2 regions of the Undibacterium sp. 14-3-2 genome follow, and region 1 is predicted to be linked to the other one. Evidence: predicted binding sites of a transcription regulator. Region 1 holds the regulator's gene; the other holds the start of a gene.

The links. The regulator FliA, encoded in region 1, starts transcription of late flagellar genes. The targets are predictions, from matches to a motif close to CTAAAGTTTNNNNNNNNNNNGCCGNTA.
Region 2: the regulator FliA is predicted to act here: its motif matches at 3,796-3,822, upstream of Undi14_RS11455 (FlxA-like family protein).

Annotation. Positions count from the first base shown of each region.
Region 1 covers NZ_JAENGS010000007.1:179,562-187,763, forward strand. The annotation lists gene flhA (flagellar biosynthesis protein FlhA) at 1-1,475, shown strand, start outside; gene flhF (flagellar biosynthesis protein FlhF) at 1,472-2,743, shown strand; gene Undi14_RS15795 (antiactivator of flagellar biosynthesis FleN protein) at 2,736-3,581, shown strand; gene Undi14_RS15800 (RNA polymerase sigma factor FliA) at 3,589-4,320, shown strand; gene Undi14_RS15805 (flagellar motor protein) at 4,302-5,048, shown strand; gene motD (flagellar motor protein MotD) at 5,051-5,830, shown strand; gene Undi14_RS15815 (flagella synthesis protein FlgN) at 5,892-6,371, opposite strand; gene flgM (flagellar biosynthesis anti-sigma factor FlgM) at 6,374-6,679, opposite strand; gene flgA (flagellar basal body P-ring formation chaperone FlgA) at 6,787-7,410, opposite strand; gene flgB (flagellar basal body rod protein FlgB) at 7,690-8,091, shown strand; gene flgC (flagellar basal body rod protein FlgC) at 8,097-8,202, shown strand, end outside.
Region 2 covers NZ_JAENGS010000004.1:319,720-327,921, forward strand. The annotation lists gene Undi14_RS11435 (alpha/beta fold hydrolase) at 1-259, shown strand, start outside; gene Undi14_RS11440 (LysE/ArgO family amino acid transporter) at 365-967, opposite strand; gene Undi14_RS11445 (HTH-type transcriptional regulator ArgP) at 1,072-1,959, shown strand; gene Undi14_RS11450 (aminoacyl-histidine dipeptidase) at 2,073-3,533, shown strand; gene Undi14_RS11455 (FlxA-like family protein) at 3,922-4,275, shown strand; gene Undi14_RS11460 (glutathione S-transferase N-terminal domain-containing protein) at 4,529-4,903, shown strand; gene Undi14_RS11465 (YeeE/YedE family protein) at 5,031-5,459, shown strand; gene Undi14_RS11470 (DUF6691 family protein) at 5,473-5,898, shown strand; gene Undi14_RS11475 (Hsp20/alpha crystallin family protein) at 6,059-6,493, opposite strand; gene Undi14_RS11480 (hypothetical protein) at 6,837-7,310, shown strand; gene Undi14_RS11485 (glycine zipper 2TM domain-containing protein) at 7,559-8,191, opposite strand.

The sequences.
Region 1 (8,202 bases):
TGGTGACGGTGATTAATATCGTCGGCGGTCTGATTGTGGGTATGGTGCAGCACGATCTGGACTTTGGTTCAGCACTGAAGAACTATACTTTGCTGGCTATCGGTGACGGTCTGGTTGCGCAGATTCCATCGTTGATTATTTCTACTGCTGCTGGTGTGGTTGTCTCGCGTGTCGCCAGTGAGCAAGATATCAGTGGTCAGTTGATAGGGCAGTTGTTTGCCAAACCACAGGTGATGTTTATCACCGCTGGCATTATTGGTGGCATGGGAATTATTCCAGGTATGCCGCATATTGCTTTCGTCTTGTTAGCAGGATTACTGGCTGGTGCCGGGTATCTGGCGCGTCAGAAAGCTGAACAGGCAGCGGGTATTTCTCCTGCTGAAGCAGCGGCACAAGCGGAAGCGCAGAATGTGCCGGCGCCTGAGGTAGAAGAAGCCACCTGGCAGGATATCTTACCCGTGGATACTTTGGGACTTGAGGTAGGTTATCGCTTGATTCCTTTGGTCGATAAATCCCAAGGCGGTGAGTTGCTGCGTCGTATTAAAGGAATACGTAAAAAATTCGCGCAAGAGGTGGGGTTTTTATCGCCGCCGGTGCATATCCGCGACAATCTTGAACTGAAGCCGTCTGCTTATCGCATCGCGTTGAAAGGTGTTGAAGTCGGCGCTGGTGAGGCGATGAATGGTCAATATCTGGCGATTAATCCCGGCATGGTTTCCGGGCCTTTGCCCGGTGTTGAAACGACCGATCCTGCGTTTGGTTTGCCCGCGATCTGGATCGATGCCAGTGCGCGCGAACAAGCGCAAGCGATGGGATATACCGTGGTTGATGCCGGTACCGTAATCGCCACCCATCTGAATCATCTGATCACCACCCATGCCGCTGAATTGTTAGGTCGTCAGGAAGTGCAGCAGTTGCTGGATCATCTTGCAAAAGAAATGCCGAAAATGGTTGAGGATCTGGTGCCTAAACTGATTCCTTTGTCAGTACTGCAAAAAGTCTTGCAAAACTTGCTGCTGGAAGGCGTACATATCCGTGATATGCGTACCATTATCGAGACCTTGTCTGAGCAGGCGATGCATACCCAGGATGCCAATGAGCTGACCGCACAAGTACGTATTGCGCTTGGTCGTGCGATTGTTCAGCAAATTTTCCCGGCAACAAATGAGCTGACCGTCATGACTCTGGATAGTCGTCTTGAACGTTTGCTGATGCAGGCGATCCATGCCGGTGGTGGCGATGGTGCTGCTCTCGAGCCTGGCTTGGCTGAGGCGTTGACAACGCAAACCGAAACTGCAGCCAAACACCAAGAAGAAATGGGCATGACGCCAGTCCTGCTGGTGCCTGCACCACTGCGTGCTTTGCTGTCTAAATTCTTACGCCGTACATTGCCGCAACTTAAAGTGTTGTCGCATGCCGAATTACCTGAAACAAAAACCATTAGAGTTACCAGCCTTGTTGGAGGGCAATCATGAACGTCAGAAAATTTACTGCTAACACCTCGCGCGAGGCGCTTCGCTTATTAAGGGAAGCATTGGGTGCGGATGCGGTGATTTTGTCCAACCGGAATGTTGACGGTAAGGTCGAGATTATGGCGATGGCCGATGAAGCGATACAGTCGATCACACCGACTAAGGATGAGCGCCAGATCACCTCCGGCCACACCAGAGCGGTGCCATCGTTTCAACATGAAACACGGATATTTACACCGCGTGGCATGGCCGCCGAGCCGCAGGAATATGCTGCAGCTCCGGCTTCTGTTAAGGGTGAGTTAAGTGATGTGATGAACGAAATTCGTTCCATGCGCAATATGCTGGAATCGCAACTGGCGGAGTTGTCATGGGCTAATACGCAAAAGCGCGAACCACAGAAGGCGCTGGTGCTGAAAGAGATGCTGGCAACTGGCTTGAGCGCCAGCTTGTCGCGATTCATGGTTGCAAAGTTACCGGAAAATGAAACAGGTGAACAAGGTATTGAATGGATAAAGTCTATTCTGGCCCGCAATCTGACGACCATCGATAATGAAAATGAAATTTTAGAAAAGGGTGGTGTGTACGCCTTGGTCGGGCCGACAGGCGTTGGAAAAACGACGACAACTGCAAAACTGGCAGCGCGCTGTGTGATGCGTCACGGTCCGTCGAAACTGGCGTTGATCACAACCGATGGCTATCGTATCGGCGGCTATGAACAGTTACGAATCTATGGGAAAATTCTTGGTGTGATGGTTCATGCAGTCAAAGATGAAAGTGATTTGCGGATTGCTTTGTCCGAGCTCAAGAATAAACATACTGTTTTAATTGATACTGTCGGGGTCAGTCAGCGCGACAAAATGGTAACGGATCAGGTTGCGATGTTGTCTGGTTCTGGCACTGATGTGAAACGCCTGCTTTGCCTGAATGCGACATCGACCGGAGAAACGCTGAGTGAAGTCGTGCGTGCTTATCAGGGGACAGGTCTCGCAGGATGTATTCTGACTAAACTAGATGAGGCGGCGACGATAGGCGGCGCGCTGGATATAGTGATCCGCCAAAAATTAAGTCTGTATTACATTGCGAATGGGCAACGTGTACCGGAAGACTTGCATGTGGCAAACAAGCAGTACCTAATTGATCGCGCCTTTAAGTTGAAACGTGAAACGGCGCCGTTCCGTTATCTGGATGAAGAGCTGCCTTTGCTGATGGCTGGTGTCGGATCTGCTGCAACTGATGGGCAAGCGGTTGCGCGGGAGGTGTCTCTTGGCTAATGTTGATCAGGCAGAGGGACTGCGTCGCATGCTGGCTGGACCAAAGCCGCGTGTATTTACTTTTTTATCAGCGTTGAAAGACAATGAAAAAAGCGAAATGCTGGTGAATCTGGGCGTATCGGTAGCGCGGCAGGGGCAGCAAATTTTGATGGTTGATGCGCGTTCGTCTTCCGATAGTGTTGGCGCGTGGTTCAATGCGAGCATAGAGCGCACCTTGTTGGATGTAGCGCAACAACAGCGTACAATGCACGAGGCAGTAAAAGTGGTTGCGTCTGGCTTGTCAGTATCGATGTTATCGCGTCAGGGGACTTTGTCGTCCAGCTTGTCCGCCGAGAATTCGAGACGATTGTCTAGAGTATTTGATCTGGCAGTACATCGTGCCGATATGGTCGTGGTTGATTGTGATATTGACGCGTGCGATGCGTTTCCACTGGCATCTCTGGATGATAGTGAAGTGGTGATTCAGGTTTCTTCAGATCCGTCAGCAATCAAATCTGCGTATGGACTGATTAAGCGTATGAGTGCTCGTCTGGGGCGACGCTCTTTTAGTATTTTGGTGTCCGGTGTATCTGAGAAAGAAGCAATGTTGATTTATACGAATATGGCTCAGGCGTCTCAACGATATCTTGCGGTACCCTTAAATTTCATTGGTTATGTGCCGGATGATGAATTCGTCAGACGAGCTGCTCATCAGGGGCGGTCAGTGATTGACGCTTTTCCAAAAGCGCGCTCTTCTATGGCTTTTTTTCAACTGGCAGAGCGGCTTGCTGTCAGTGCGCGATCTGCATTGTGTCTGGACAGTGTATCCGGACAACAGGGCATCGCTCTCGGAATCTAATTTGAATATGTACACGGCCAGCGGAAAATCAGATAAAAATTTTCTCCTCAGGGAGCATGCGCCTTTGGTTAAGCGACTGGCTTACCAATTAAAGGCGCGCTTGCCTCCCAGTGTTGAGGTGGATGATCTGGTGCAAGCTGGAATGATTGGTCTGCTTGATGCGATCAGTCGTTACGAAGATACGCATGGTGCACAATTCGAAACCTATGCCGTCCAGCGGATTCGTGGCGCGATGCTCGATGAGCTGCGCAACACCGACTGGTTGCCGCGTGGGGTTCGGCAAAATATGCGGAAAATCGAAAATGCGATGAACCAGATGCAGCAAAAACTGGGGCGGCCGCCGACAGAAACAGAAGTGGCCAAGTCGCTTAAGTTATCCCTTGGAGAGTATCAGGGACTTTTGGGGGATAGCGGCGGACATCAGTTGGTGTATTACGAAGATTTCCATGACGCAGAAACAAAAGAGCACTTCCTCGATCATTATTCTTCCGATAGTTCCGGTGATCCTTTGCAGGATTTGTTGAATGACGATTTTCGTGATGCCGTGATCGGTGCGATCGACAGTTTGCCCGAACGCGAAAAATTGTTAATGGGCCTGTATTACGAACAGGAGTTAAATCTGAAAGAAATTGGCGCGGTCATGGGCGTTTCTGAGTCCCGCGTTTCTCAGTTGCATAGCCAGGCGGTTGCACGGATGCGTGCGCATTTAAGGGAGAAAGCGTGGACTGGGCTAGCTTAGTAGGATTTATTCTGGTCGTTGTCGGCATCAGTTCCGGTCAGTTGATGGAGGGCGGGCGTCTTTCTTCATTAGTGCAACCAGCGGCATTTGTGATTGTTGCGATTGGTACGCTGGGGGCGGTGCTCCTGCAGAGTCGTATGAGTACTTTTCGACGCGGTTTGCGTATGTTGAAATGGGTTATTTCTGAGCCGCAAGACAATAGCCGTAAAAATATTCAGGATGCATTGATCTGGAGTGCGGTTGCCCGGCGCGAGGGATTTTTAAGTCTTGAGCGTTACATGGATGCTTCTGATGACGCCTTTATCAGTAAGGGATTGCGGCTAGTCATTGACGGCGTCGACCCTGCGCGACTGAAAGACATTCTGGATGTTGATATTTCATTGTATGAAATTGAGCAACGTCAGGCCGCCAAAATCTGGGAGGCAGCTGGTGGCTATTCTCCGACCATCGGAATCTTAGGGGCGGTACTGGGGCTGATTCACGTTATGGAAAATCTGACTGACCCTGCGAAACTCGGTGGTGGTATTGCTGTGGCATTCGTGGCGACGATTTATGGTGTTGGCTTGGCTAATTTATTTTTTCTGCCCGTCAGCAATAAGTTAAAAGAAATTATTGGCAGAGAAATTACCCGACGCGAGATGTTGTCCGATATTTTTTATAGCATTGCTGTTGGAGATAGTCCTCGTATCGTGGAAGAGCGGGTTGATAACCACAGTAATCAGGTTTAAACATGGCAAGAAAAAAATATCACGAAGAGCCAGAAAACCACGAACGATGGATGGTCTCTTACGCTGATTTCATTACCTTGTTGTTTGCTTTTTTTGTTGTTATGTATGCGATCTCTTCGCTGAATGAGGGAAAGTATCGCGTGTTGTCCAGCTCCCTGACTGGCGCATTTAGTAACGACCCTGCTTCTCCTGTTGCTGCCGGAGTAACTCCACAGGTGGTGAAGTTAGATCCGCTGCCGATAGTGAAGCGGAAATCAACTGAAAACATACGTAAAGAGCGGGAGGTAATGACCGGGTTAGCAAAAGATGTACTTGCTGCCCTGGAGCCGTTGGTCAAGGAAGGTAAAGTCAGAGTGACGCAAACTGCCAGGGGGGTGACGATAGAAATCAATGCAAGTTTGTTGTTTTCACCTGGCGAAGCTAAGTTAAACGCAGACTCCGTACAGGCGCTGACCGCGATTGCTTCTGTATTAAAATTAGACAATCATGCAATTCAGGTTGAAGGACACACGGATAATGTACCAATCAAAAATCCGGTTTTTCCCTCGAATTGGGAGTTATCAGCGGTTCGGGCAAGTACGGTAGCGCGTCTTTTAACGGAAAATGGTGTTGATGATTTCAGGGTGACTGCCGTTGGGCAAGGAGCAAAATTACCGGTAGATTCAAATGATACGCCTGAAGGAAGATCGCGTAATCGCCGGGTGAGTGTCACTATCTTATCGGTATTGCCAGAGCCGGTAGTGGATATTCCTGTTGCGACTCAAGCGCCAATTACTCCCTGACAAAGATCGCAATGAAAAAAGCCCCGAACAATCGGGGCTCTTTTCATGTACTTGTGAACGATTAGCGAACAATAAGTCCTTTGGCGGGAGTTGTTCTGATCGAAGACTGTCCATTTGGACCGTATAAAGAGCCTGTCGTTGTTCCTTGTTGAAACGTGCTGAGTGCAGCCTGATTTTGCGACAGTCTGCGTGTGATCATCAGGCCATTGGTTTTATTGTCTTCTTTAGCTTGTGCCGATAATTCCAGTAAACCATCCCAAAGCAATTGTGCCTCTGGTGTCTGGCGTACAAACTTTAATGTACTCTCTGCATCGTCACCGAAACCCTGCTGTTTCAGATAAGAGTTACGCAGTTTTTCTGCCTCAGACAGTTTTCGAACCAATTCACTTTTTTGTGCAGAAGTCTGAGTCAACAGAGACACATCACCATCTACAAGCGCAGCTTGCTCTTCTTTGAGTAAGTCAGCCAGTGCTGCCATTGCTTCTTTTTCTTCTTTTAAGCAATGCAGAATAGAGTCACTATTTGCGCTTGTATTGGTCATGTTCAGCGTTTTCTGGAGTTAAGTAAATCTTTCACGGTTTCCAGAAGTCCATCAGCAACTTTTTCGGAGTTCACTTGAAAGCGTCCCTCAGAAATGGCTAATTTGATTTCTTCAACCTTTTTTGCCTCGAATACGCCATTACTTGCTTGTGTACTTTGCAAAGCTTGCAATTGCGTAGACAGAGGGGAAATCTGTACGTTAATAGAAGGCGCCGGAGTGGAAACTGCTCTCTCTGGTGCTTTTTCGGTCCGTACGGGCTGCTGGCTTGGTAAGCTTGCAGCTTTATTTAGTGTGTCATCAATTTTCACGGCGATACCCTCGAAAGTGGGAATGGTCTACTTCTACAATCCGGTTATCGGCCAGGTATTTTTAAACTTTAATTTTACGTACAAATATATTCCAATTGTTGTGCTTGTTAATATGTTATTTCAATGACGCCACCAGCTTTGGCAATGCCACTGACAGTTTGCCCGGAACTTGTTTTAGCCTTAGCTACCTGGCCTTCCGCTGCATTATTCAGTGCTTGCGCATCTGTGGCAACCTGAAACCCCGGGCCATTGCTGACAACTCTGACAGATTGCCCTTGTTGCACTACTGCCGGGCTTCGGAGTAATTCCTGGCGTAAAGGTGTGCCGGACGAAATGGAGCTTTGCAAGGATTTGCCGATGACCTGTTCAGGATTGGTAACAATGCCAGCAGGTAAATTTGATATGTCGCCTTTAATTTTACTCATGTCGTCAGCTGTGATGAGCTGTCCCTGACTCAGGGCACGGGACGCGACGTAATATTCAGAAGTGATTTGTACGTTTGCCTGCAAGTAAATAACCCAGTTAACAGGTGCTGTGCAACGTACCCCGACCGTGATCTTGCCCCAGGCTTTACTTCCGTTAGGCAGAAATGCTGTAGGAGACTGGCACGCTGCCAGATTCAGCCGTTTATCTACTTGTCCCATCGTAACCGTACTCTCACCCGGTTGAGTTCTTGCCTGCTGATTTAAAAAGTCGGTTGCCAGTTTTCTGATGATTTCGTGATCTTGCATAGCAGCCGTGGTTTGCGCCTGCGCCTGATTAAGGGCCGACGTCAGCACTAACAAAAAAATAACTGATCTGAAAAGTGGTTTCATAGCTGGGCGGATGCAGATAACTTTTAACGTGTTGCCATTGTAGATGTCAGGATTTGTTTGCTAAGGCTTGAATAGAAGAGGTTTTTCGCCTTTACTCAATGAATTGAATTGTCTTTGCGGGATATAAGATGCCAATAATGGAAAACCGTTATATGGCTGGCAGAAGGCTGGCTTTGGACTGGCGAGGGGCTTCGGATGACTAAACTAGATGATTTCATGCGTTTTCACGAAACAGCTTTATCTGTTCGTGGTCAGCGGCAGCAATTGCTTGCTTCTAACATCGCCAATGCGGATACGCCGAATTACAAAGCCAGAGATATTGATTTCACATCGGTTTTGAATAACGCACTGCATCTCGATTCTAAGCAGGCGACAGCAAGTCTGAATAAAACGGATGCGCAGCATTTGGGTAGCGCATCAACCGTGGCGGGGGCTGAGCCGATGTATCGCACAGTTTCACAAGGCAATATCGATGGCAATACTGTGGATATGGACGTTGAGCGCAATCAGTTTGCCGAAAACTCACTTCGATATGAGGCGAGTCTGACGATTATTAATATGCAAATTCGTAACATGCTTGCAGCAATTCAGGGGTAATTATCATGTCGCTTTTTAATGTTTTTAATGTGGCTGGTTCCGCCATGAGTGCTCAGGCTCAGCGTCTGAATGTCGTGTCCAGTAATCTGGCTAACGCTGACAGCGTGACCA
Region 2 (8,202 bases), on a different contig from region 1:
TTTCGTCAAAATCAATCTTGATGAAGAGTTGACTGCCGTCGATAATCGCGCCGCCTTGCGTAACTACGCTGGCCCGGTGCTGATCATTAACGGTGTCAACGATGTACAGACCCCGGCAGCCACCGCGCGCGAATTATTTGCCAGTATTCCGCGCAGCAATAAGCGTTATGAAGAAGTTGCCAATGCCGGTCATATGAACGCATTAAGTAAGCCGGAAACACTGAAAGCGTATCGTGATTTCTTAAACGGTCAGTTTTGATCTGACTAGCACGCACCGCCGTCAGGTATTCACATAGTCTGCGGCGGTGATCAACTCAAACTGACATCAGCGTCAAGCCAACACGGCATCAGCGAAATCTCTTCATCACATCAGCAATTGAATCGCCAATGCCCACATCATGATAGCAATGGCGGCATCGAGAATGCGCCATGCCAGAGGGCGGGCAAATAATGGTGCGAGCAATCTGGCGCCGTAACCGAGTAAGCCATACCACAGCGCGGCATTACATAAAGCGCCAAGCCCGAACCAGAATTTTCCATGCCCGGGCTGCTGCGCCCCCACAGCGCCCAGCAACACCAGTAAATCCAGATAGACGTGAGGATTGAGCAGCGTCACCGCCAGCACTGCCGCCAGCGCAGGTCGCCAATTCATGGCTTGTTCGCCGCCGCTCACCCGCATACTGTGTGACTGCATCGCCGAACGCATGGCTCGCACGCCATACCAGAACAGAAAAGCAGCGCCGCCCCAACTGGCGATACGCATCCACAGCGGGTTATTGCTGAGCAAAGTTCCCATACCCAGAATGCCAATGGCGATCAGCACCGCTTCACAGACCACGCAAGCCAGCACCGTCAAAGCGACATGCTCGCGCCGCAAGCCCATGCGCAGCACATGCGCATTTTGCGAGCCAATAGCCATAATCAGGCTGGCACTGAGCCCCATGCCTTTCAAGAAAAACGTGAACATCTTTAGCGCTCCTGCTGCAATGAATAAGCTTGCATGATGCGGCGCATAACGATTAATCTGAAGTAAATTTAATTTATTTACGATTACATTAAAATTTCTTCATAATGAAATTCGATACCCGCCAATGTGCAGCGCTGATGAGTGTGATCGACAGCGGCAGCTTTGAAGCTGCGGCACAGCAACTGAATCTGACGCCATCAGCGCTGTCACAACGAGTGCGGGCGCTGGAAACACAGCTCGGAACCACGCTGATTATTCGTAGCCGCCCTTGCCGCGCCACGCCTGCCGGACAGCGATTCTTGCAGCACTTGCGACGCGTCGCGGAAATGGAGCAGGATTTATCCGATACGTTTTCCGATCAGCCGCATGCCCCCGTCAGCATTGCGCTGGCGGTCAACGCGGATAGTCTGGACAGCTGGGTTTTGCCAGCGCTGGCGGATTTTCTGATCAAAGAAAATATCTTGCTGGATCTGTGCATTGATGATCAGGAGCACACCCACACTTTGCTGGAAAACGGCACGGTGCTTGGTTGTATATCAGCACAACTAGCAGCGATGCGGGGTTGCGAGGCAGAAGTGCTGGGCAACATGCGTTATCAGGCAGTTGCCAGCAAAGCGTTTTGCGCACGCTGGTTTCCACAGGGAATGCAACGTGACAGCGCCCGCCTTGCCCCTGTGCTGACATTCAATCGTAAAGATCAATTGCAATCGCAGTTTTTGCTTGAGCATTTCGGTTTATCTGACAACGCATTTCCCCGTCACTACATTCCCGCCACCTCGCCGTATAACAGTGCCATTGTGCTGGGACTGGGCTGGGGCATGATTCCCGAGCTGATGTTGCAAGAGATGCCGGACGACTCCGGACTCGTCAGACTCGCGCCGGCCCACCCGGTTGATGTCACCTTGTACTGGCATCGCTGGAAAGTACAGTCGCCACGTCTGGCGCGCTTGTCTGCGAAGCTGGTCGAAACAGCGCGACACGCCTTGCGCTGAAGAGCATGAACTGCTATCGGCTCAGGATGATGCCTATGTTAAACTTTTGCCCTCAGCCGTAAACAAGCGGACACATGGATATACATGGGCGCAAAAGGCTACACAGGACAATCATGACAACCGCAATTCATCAACTTTTCCCTCAGCCTTTATGGCAATGGTTTGAACAAATCTGTGCAATTCCGCACCCATCCAAACACGAAGCCGCACTCAGCGAATTTATCCAGCAATGGGCAAAACAGCGCGGCCTGCCAGTGGTGGTCGATCATGTCGGCAACCTCATCATCCGCAAACCAGCCACCGCTGGTATGGAAGACCGCAAAACCGTCGTGATACAAGCACATCTGGATATGGTGCCGCAGAAGAATGCCGATAAAGTGCATGACTTCACGACCGATCCTATACAGCCATGGATCGATGGCGAATGGGTCAAGGCAAGCGGTACAACATTAGGTGCCGACAACGGTATCGGTATGTCATCCGCGTTGGCGATTCTGGGTTCTGACGATATTCACCACGGCCCGCTGGAAGTGCTGCTGACAGTCGATGAAGAAGCTGGCATGACAGGCGCGTTCGGCTTGCAGGCGGGCATGTTGGATGCTGAAATCCTGATCAATACCGACTCCGAACAGGAAGGCGAAATCTACATGGGTTGCGCCGGTGGTGTCGATGCAGAAATCAGCGTCGCTATACAATGGCAACCAGCGCCAGCAGATCAGCAAGCGTTCACGCTCAGCATCACAGGTCTGAAAGGCGGTCACTCCGGCGTGAATATTCATCTGGGACGCGGCAATGCAAACAAGCTGATTGCCCGCTTCCTTGCCGGGCATGCGCAGGAACTCGGATTATCTTTATCCGACATCAAAGGCGGCTCGCTGCGTAATGCGATTCCGCGCGAAGCGCAGTGCAGCTTTACGATCGCCGCGGCACAAACTGCATTGTTAGAGCAACGCGTCGCGCAATATCAGGCGATATTGCAAGCCGAGCTGGCCGTCGTGGAACCCGCGTTAACACTGAGCCTGCAAAGTACACCATTGCCTGCGCAGGTCTTGCAGGCCGCAACGCAAACAACGCTGATTAACGTGATCAACAGTTGTCCGAATGGCGTGATCCGCATGAGTGACGAGATCACCGGCGTCACCGAAAGCTCGCTGAATGTCGGCGTGATCAGTACCTCGCAAGACAAAGTGAGCATCCTGTGCCTGATCCGTTCGCTGATCGATACTGGTCGTGAAAATATCGAAAGCACGCTGCAATCGCTAAGCGACCTGGCGGGTGCACAGATCGCGTTTTCCGGTTGCTATCCAGGCTGGAAGCCTGACACCAGCTCTGCGGTGATGGCGATCGTTAAAGACACCTATCAAAGCATTTATCACAAAGAACCGGTGATCATGGTCATCCATGCGGGACTGGAATGCGGCCTGTTCAAAAAGCATTATCCTGAACTGGATATGGTATCCATCGGCCCGACCATCCGTTATCCGCACGGCCCCGATGAAATGGTGAATATCGAAACTGTCGGTCAATACTGGACGTTGTTACTGGCGGTACTGGAACGTATCCCGGCAAAATAATCTGCCGCAACAGACGCATGCGATCCACCCGGCATGCGTCTGCGTTAACTGGCATCGCTTCGTTTTCTCACCTCCTTATTGTTTCTGGCTTGTAGCCGGTTTTCAGGCCAGAAGCCGCATCAAATATAGAAGACGGAGACATATCCCATCGATATGCCACATATATCCTGCTTATATCCCACAAATTAACCTTCCGCGATCCCGCAAATCAGCCAAGCTGTTCGCCTGCGGTATTGTTTTTTTGCTTATTTTCCTCTTTCCCCTGAGGTTGAGGCTTTTTGTGCCGTTAATGTCATTAAGCGGACAGTCGATGGTTTGCGAACCGACTCTGCGATCAACCAGCAACGCGCGTTAATCGAAATACAGTTCAATCTCGCCGGAGGGATATATGCCTGTCAATCCAGTCGATGCCGCCACCGCCGTCGGCAGCACCTCAACCATCAGCGCGGCCAGTCATGCGCAAATCGCCGCACTGCAAAGACAACTTGCAACATTACAAAAAGAGTTGACTGACGCAGAAAAAACAGCGACGACCGAAGCGTCGCAACGACAAATGCTGCAACTCAGACTGCAAATCGCCGAAATTGAGCAAAAAATAGCTCGGCTGAAATTGGAACAGGCGCAAGCGTTGAATGAGGCTGCCGGCAACAATGTCACCTCACATACTCAAGACACCCAAAATGCCACGCCCGCTGCACATCCGACGGAAACGCTGGGCAACCGTATCGATCAGTACATTTAATCTGCCCACATCGATTAAAACGATGTAGTAAGAGATCACGGCAACAACCAGCGGTGTGTCAGCGCATTTGTCTGTGCCGGATGATTCACTGCCTTAAATTTGTTGCATTGACCGCAGTCCGCTCTGCTATCCCCCGTAAAAGTTAGCATCCAACTCACTCTTTCAGCCAGTAAGCGTCAGCAGATACCTGCCGTTCTGACTTACAATGGCGCTCTTCTTGCTGCATGCCAGCAAACCGTCACGGAAAGAACTAATGAAGCTTTTTTTCAGATTATTGCGGGTCATACTCGGCCCTTTCATGCTGCTCAAAGAACATCTGAGCAGACCGCAAGGCATCGTCCGCGCTCCGGAAGATCAGGCGAAAGTCGATGCAGCCTGCCAGAAACTGGCCTTGTATCAATTCACGACCTGCCCGTTTTGTATCAAGGTTCGTCAGGAAATGCGGCGACTATCGCTCACCGTGGAATTTCGCGATGCACAAAAATCAGCACAACACCGTCAGGCTTTACTGACACAGGGCGGCAGCCCGAAAGTACCGTGTATGCAAATCACCGATGACAAGGGTAAGGTCCGCTGGCTGTATGAATCGAGCGATATCATCCGTTATCTGCAACAGCAATTTGCCTGATTTTCCTGATGCGGCGAGCAACAGGTTGTGAAGTCTCAATATAGATAAGCCTTTTCAGCGATTTTGCTGCCAGCAAGCGCATAAATAAAGGGACTCCGTTTGAACCTCAGAGATGGAAAGAATCGTGATGCAGATTGCGTGGAATGAATTTACCCCGATAACGTCCTTAGCCGGCGGCGTACTGATAGGCCTGGCAGCGGTCATGCTGATGGCCGGACTGGGGCGCATTGCCGGTATCACTGGTATCGTTGCTGGCCTGTTCAGTCCGGTACGTGGCGACTGGGCATGGCGTGCCTTGTTCACGCTGGGAATGATCGCCGCACCGCTGACCTATAGCCAATTTTCCGCTCTGCCTGAAATCACCCTCGATACGGGCTGGCTCACATTGCTGATCGCCGGTCTGCTGGTCGGCATCGGTACCCGCCTCGGCTCAGGTTGTACCAGTGGTCACGGTGTCTGCGGTCTGGCACGCATGTCGCCGCGTTCCATCGTAGCGACGCTCGCCTTTATGAGCAGCGGTTTTCTGACCGTGTATGTCGTTCGCCACCTGCGCTGAGAGAGATGACAACATGAAAAAACTGATCGCCGCCGCATTCTGCGGCCTGATATTTGGTCTGGGTCTGATCGTCGCAGGCATGGCTAACCCGGCAAAGGTGCTCGCATTTCTTGATCTGGCCGGACTCTGGAATCCTTCACTGGCCTTCGTCATGGGCGGTGCCATCGGCGTCGCTATTATTCCGTTCACGCTGTTACGCCGGCGTACTCTTTCATTGCTGGGAGAGCCCATGCAATTCCCGACGATCTCGGTGATCGATCTGCGTCTGGTTGGTGGCAGCCTGTTGTTTGGTATAGGCTGGGGCATGGCAGGTATCTGCCCGGGTCCAGCAGTTGTATTGCTTGGCGCCGGCATCGCCAAAGGCGCTGCATTTTTACTGGCGATGATCGTTGGTATGTTACTGGTTGACCGTTTCGATAAGAATAGAAAAGCGAACTGACAGTAAGCAGTCTGCTGAAAGTAGTATCACTTTTACGCTGAATATTTCATATAAAAATAAAAAGCCTGCAAAATTGTGCAGGCTTTTTTATGGCACTCAGGCTCACTGCCCATTACTGGTAAAAGCGTAATGCCACATACGCGTGCCACCGTTAGCGAAACTATTCGATTTTGAGTTTCTGCACACCACCTGCGGGACGTTTCTTAGGTAAAGTCAGACTCAACACGCCGTTATCATATTTTGCGCTCGCCGATGCGGTATCAATTTCGACAGGCAATTGAAAACTCCGTGACACTTCGCCGAAATAGCGTTCGCTACGCAGCACTTTGTCGTCTTTCCGGCTGCTGTCTTCTTGCTTAATTTCAGCGCGCAAGGTAACGACATTGCCGTCCAGAGCAACATGGATATCGTCCTTAGGAACGCCAGGCACTTCTGCCTGCACAGTGTAAGCGCCCTCATTTTCCTGTACGTCAATCTTGATTTGCGCCGGGCTGGGAAGTGGATCACCGTGCAGAGGTTTGACATAAAAAGCCGGACTCAGATCACGGAAAAAATCATCAAAAAAACCACTGCCACGCGGTGTTAGTGCGCCCATATTTCTCTCCTTATCATGTCGTTGCAATCATCTTTACAAACATATCTGACACGCATGCACCTGATGCAGATTCAGGCAACACGCTCCCTGATTCCATCCATAAGATAGGAATAAACTATCCAAAAAACAAGCCCGTTTTTTTTAGATTTGATCTTCGTCAAACGTCAAATCACGGCAAGATAGCATGCGCCTTTGCGCAGGTTTTCGGATCAGAAACGGCATCAGATCTGCCACGTTGCCGCTATGCGTGTAGGATGTCGTCTGTATTTGCTTTTACAGAGAATTTCTTTTGCAACACACTCATCTAAACACCGGCGATCACTTCGATGACGTTGAAGAGACTATGCCAGAACAAGACCAGCCGATTTTTGAGCCACGCTTATGGCGCGACAAAGGCTGGACAGCAAAGGTCATTAAAAATGATGACGATGAAGGCTGGGCAGTCGCAATGCTGAAAGATGGCGAACCTGAACCGGCATTGGTTGGCCCGTGGACGATGGGACGCGATAAAAAAAATCCTAAACCTTTAGATGCCAACGCGTTCGGTACGCTGGTCAAAACTGCGTCAGAAGTGATCCGCCGTCATGAACAACAATTACACGCGCTGCTGCACAAGAATCTGCTGGTCAGCACGGATGAGGCTGACTATAAAATCATGTTGGATATTGTGCCGGATGACGATGATCCGTATGCGTATCTGAGCGCCTGCGATGCAGATGGTACAGAACTGGCAAAAGTGAAAGTTGCTGCGAACTATAAGCTGGACAGAAAAAATGCCTTACGGTGGATAGAGAATGAATTTCGCCGCCCAGATTAAACGGCCCCCCAAGAAGCCCTCCCCCCCAAAAAATCGACGACAAGCGGACGTTATTTTTTTGCTGCTACGCTGATGTGAATCTGCACAGCAAATCTCTGGTCGGAATTTATACTGAAAATTTGTACTGAGAATTTCCGCAGTCAAATTCCACGCAATCTCTCATATCTGATGCGCCTGCCAGAGCATTTCTATGCTGGCAAGCGCATGTATATTGAGAGATGAAAACTGAATTCAACTAATCGATGGTCTTATGCCGACTGCAAACTACCATTGACAATTCTGACGCGATCGCCGGATTGCCATCCTGGTTGTGCCGAAGGATGGAAAGTACGTACATGGCCATTTTCCATTTTCACTCGCACCTCATAAACGGTCGTGGTACGGGTACGTTTCTCGATAGCATTACCGGCAAAACCACCGCCAACAGCGCCCGCCACGGTTGCCAGTTTACGGCCATCGCCACCGCCAACCTGATTACCCAATACACCTCCAAGTAAAGCCCCGGCAACAGCACCAACACCGCTGCCCTGTGAAGCCTGCTGCTCAATCGCACGCACCGATTCAACGACACCGCAATTATCGCAAACAGCCGGCTTACGTTCCGCTGTCGTTGTCGTGCCCAGATTATCATAACCTCCAGAACGGTAACCCTGCTTAGCTGTGTTTTGCACAGGCTCATTTGATGGTGAGAAGGAAGTCTGGTTATTGACACCGGCATCTTTCATCGCCACGGCATTGGCGTTGTCCGGTACAGTCTTGCTGTTAGAGTTAGGTAATACCCCGGTCATCGCAGCAACACCGATCAGGCTGACCAGCATTACTGATACCGCAGCACCTGCAACCAGTGGATGAATACGTTTATTTGTTTGATTATCTGACATAGCTCGGATCC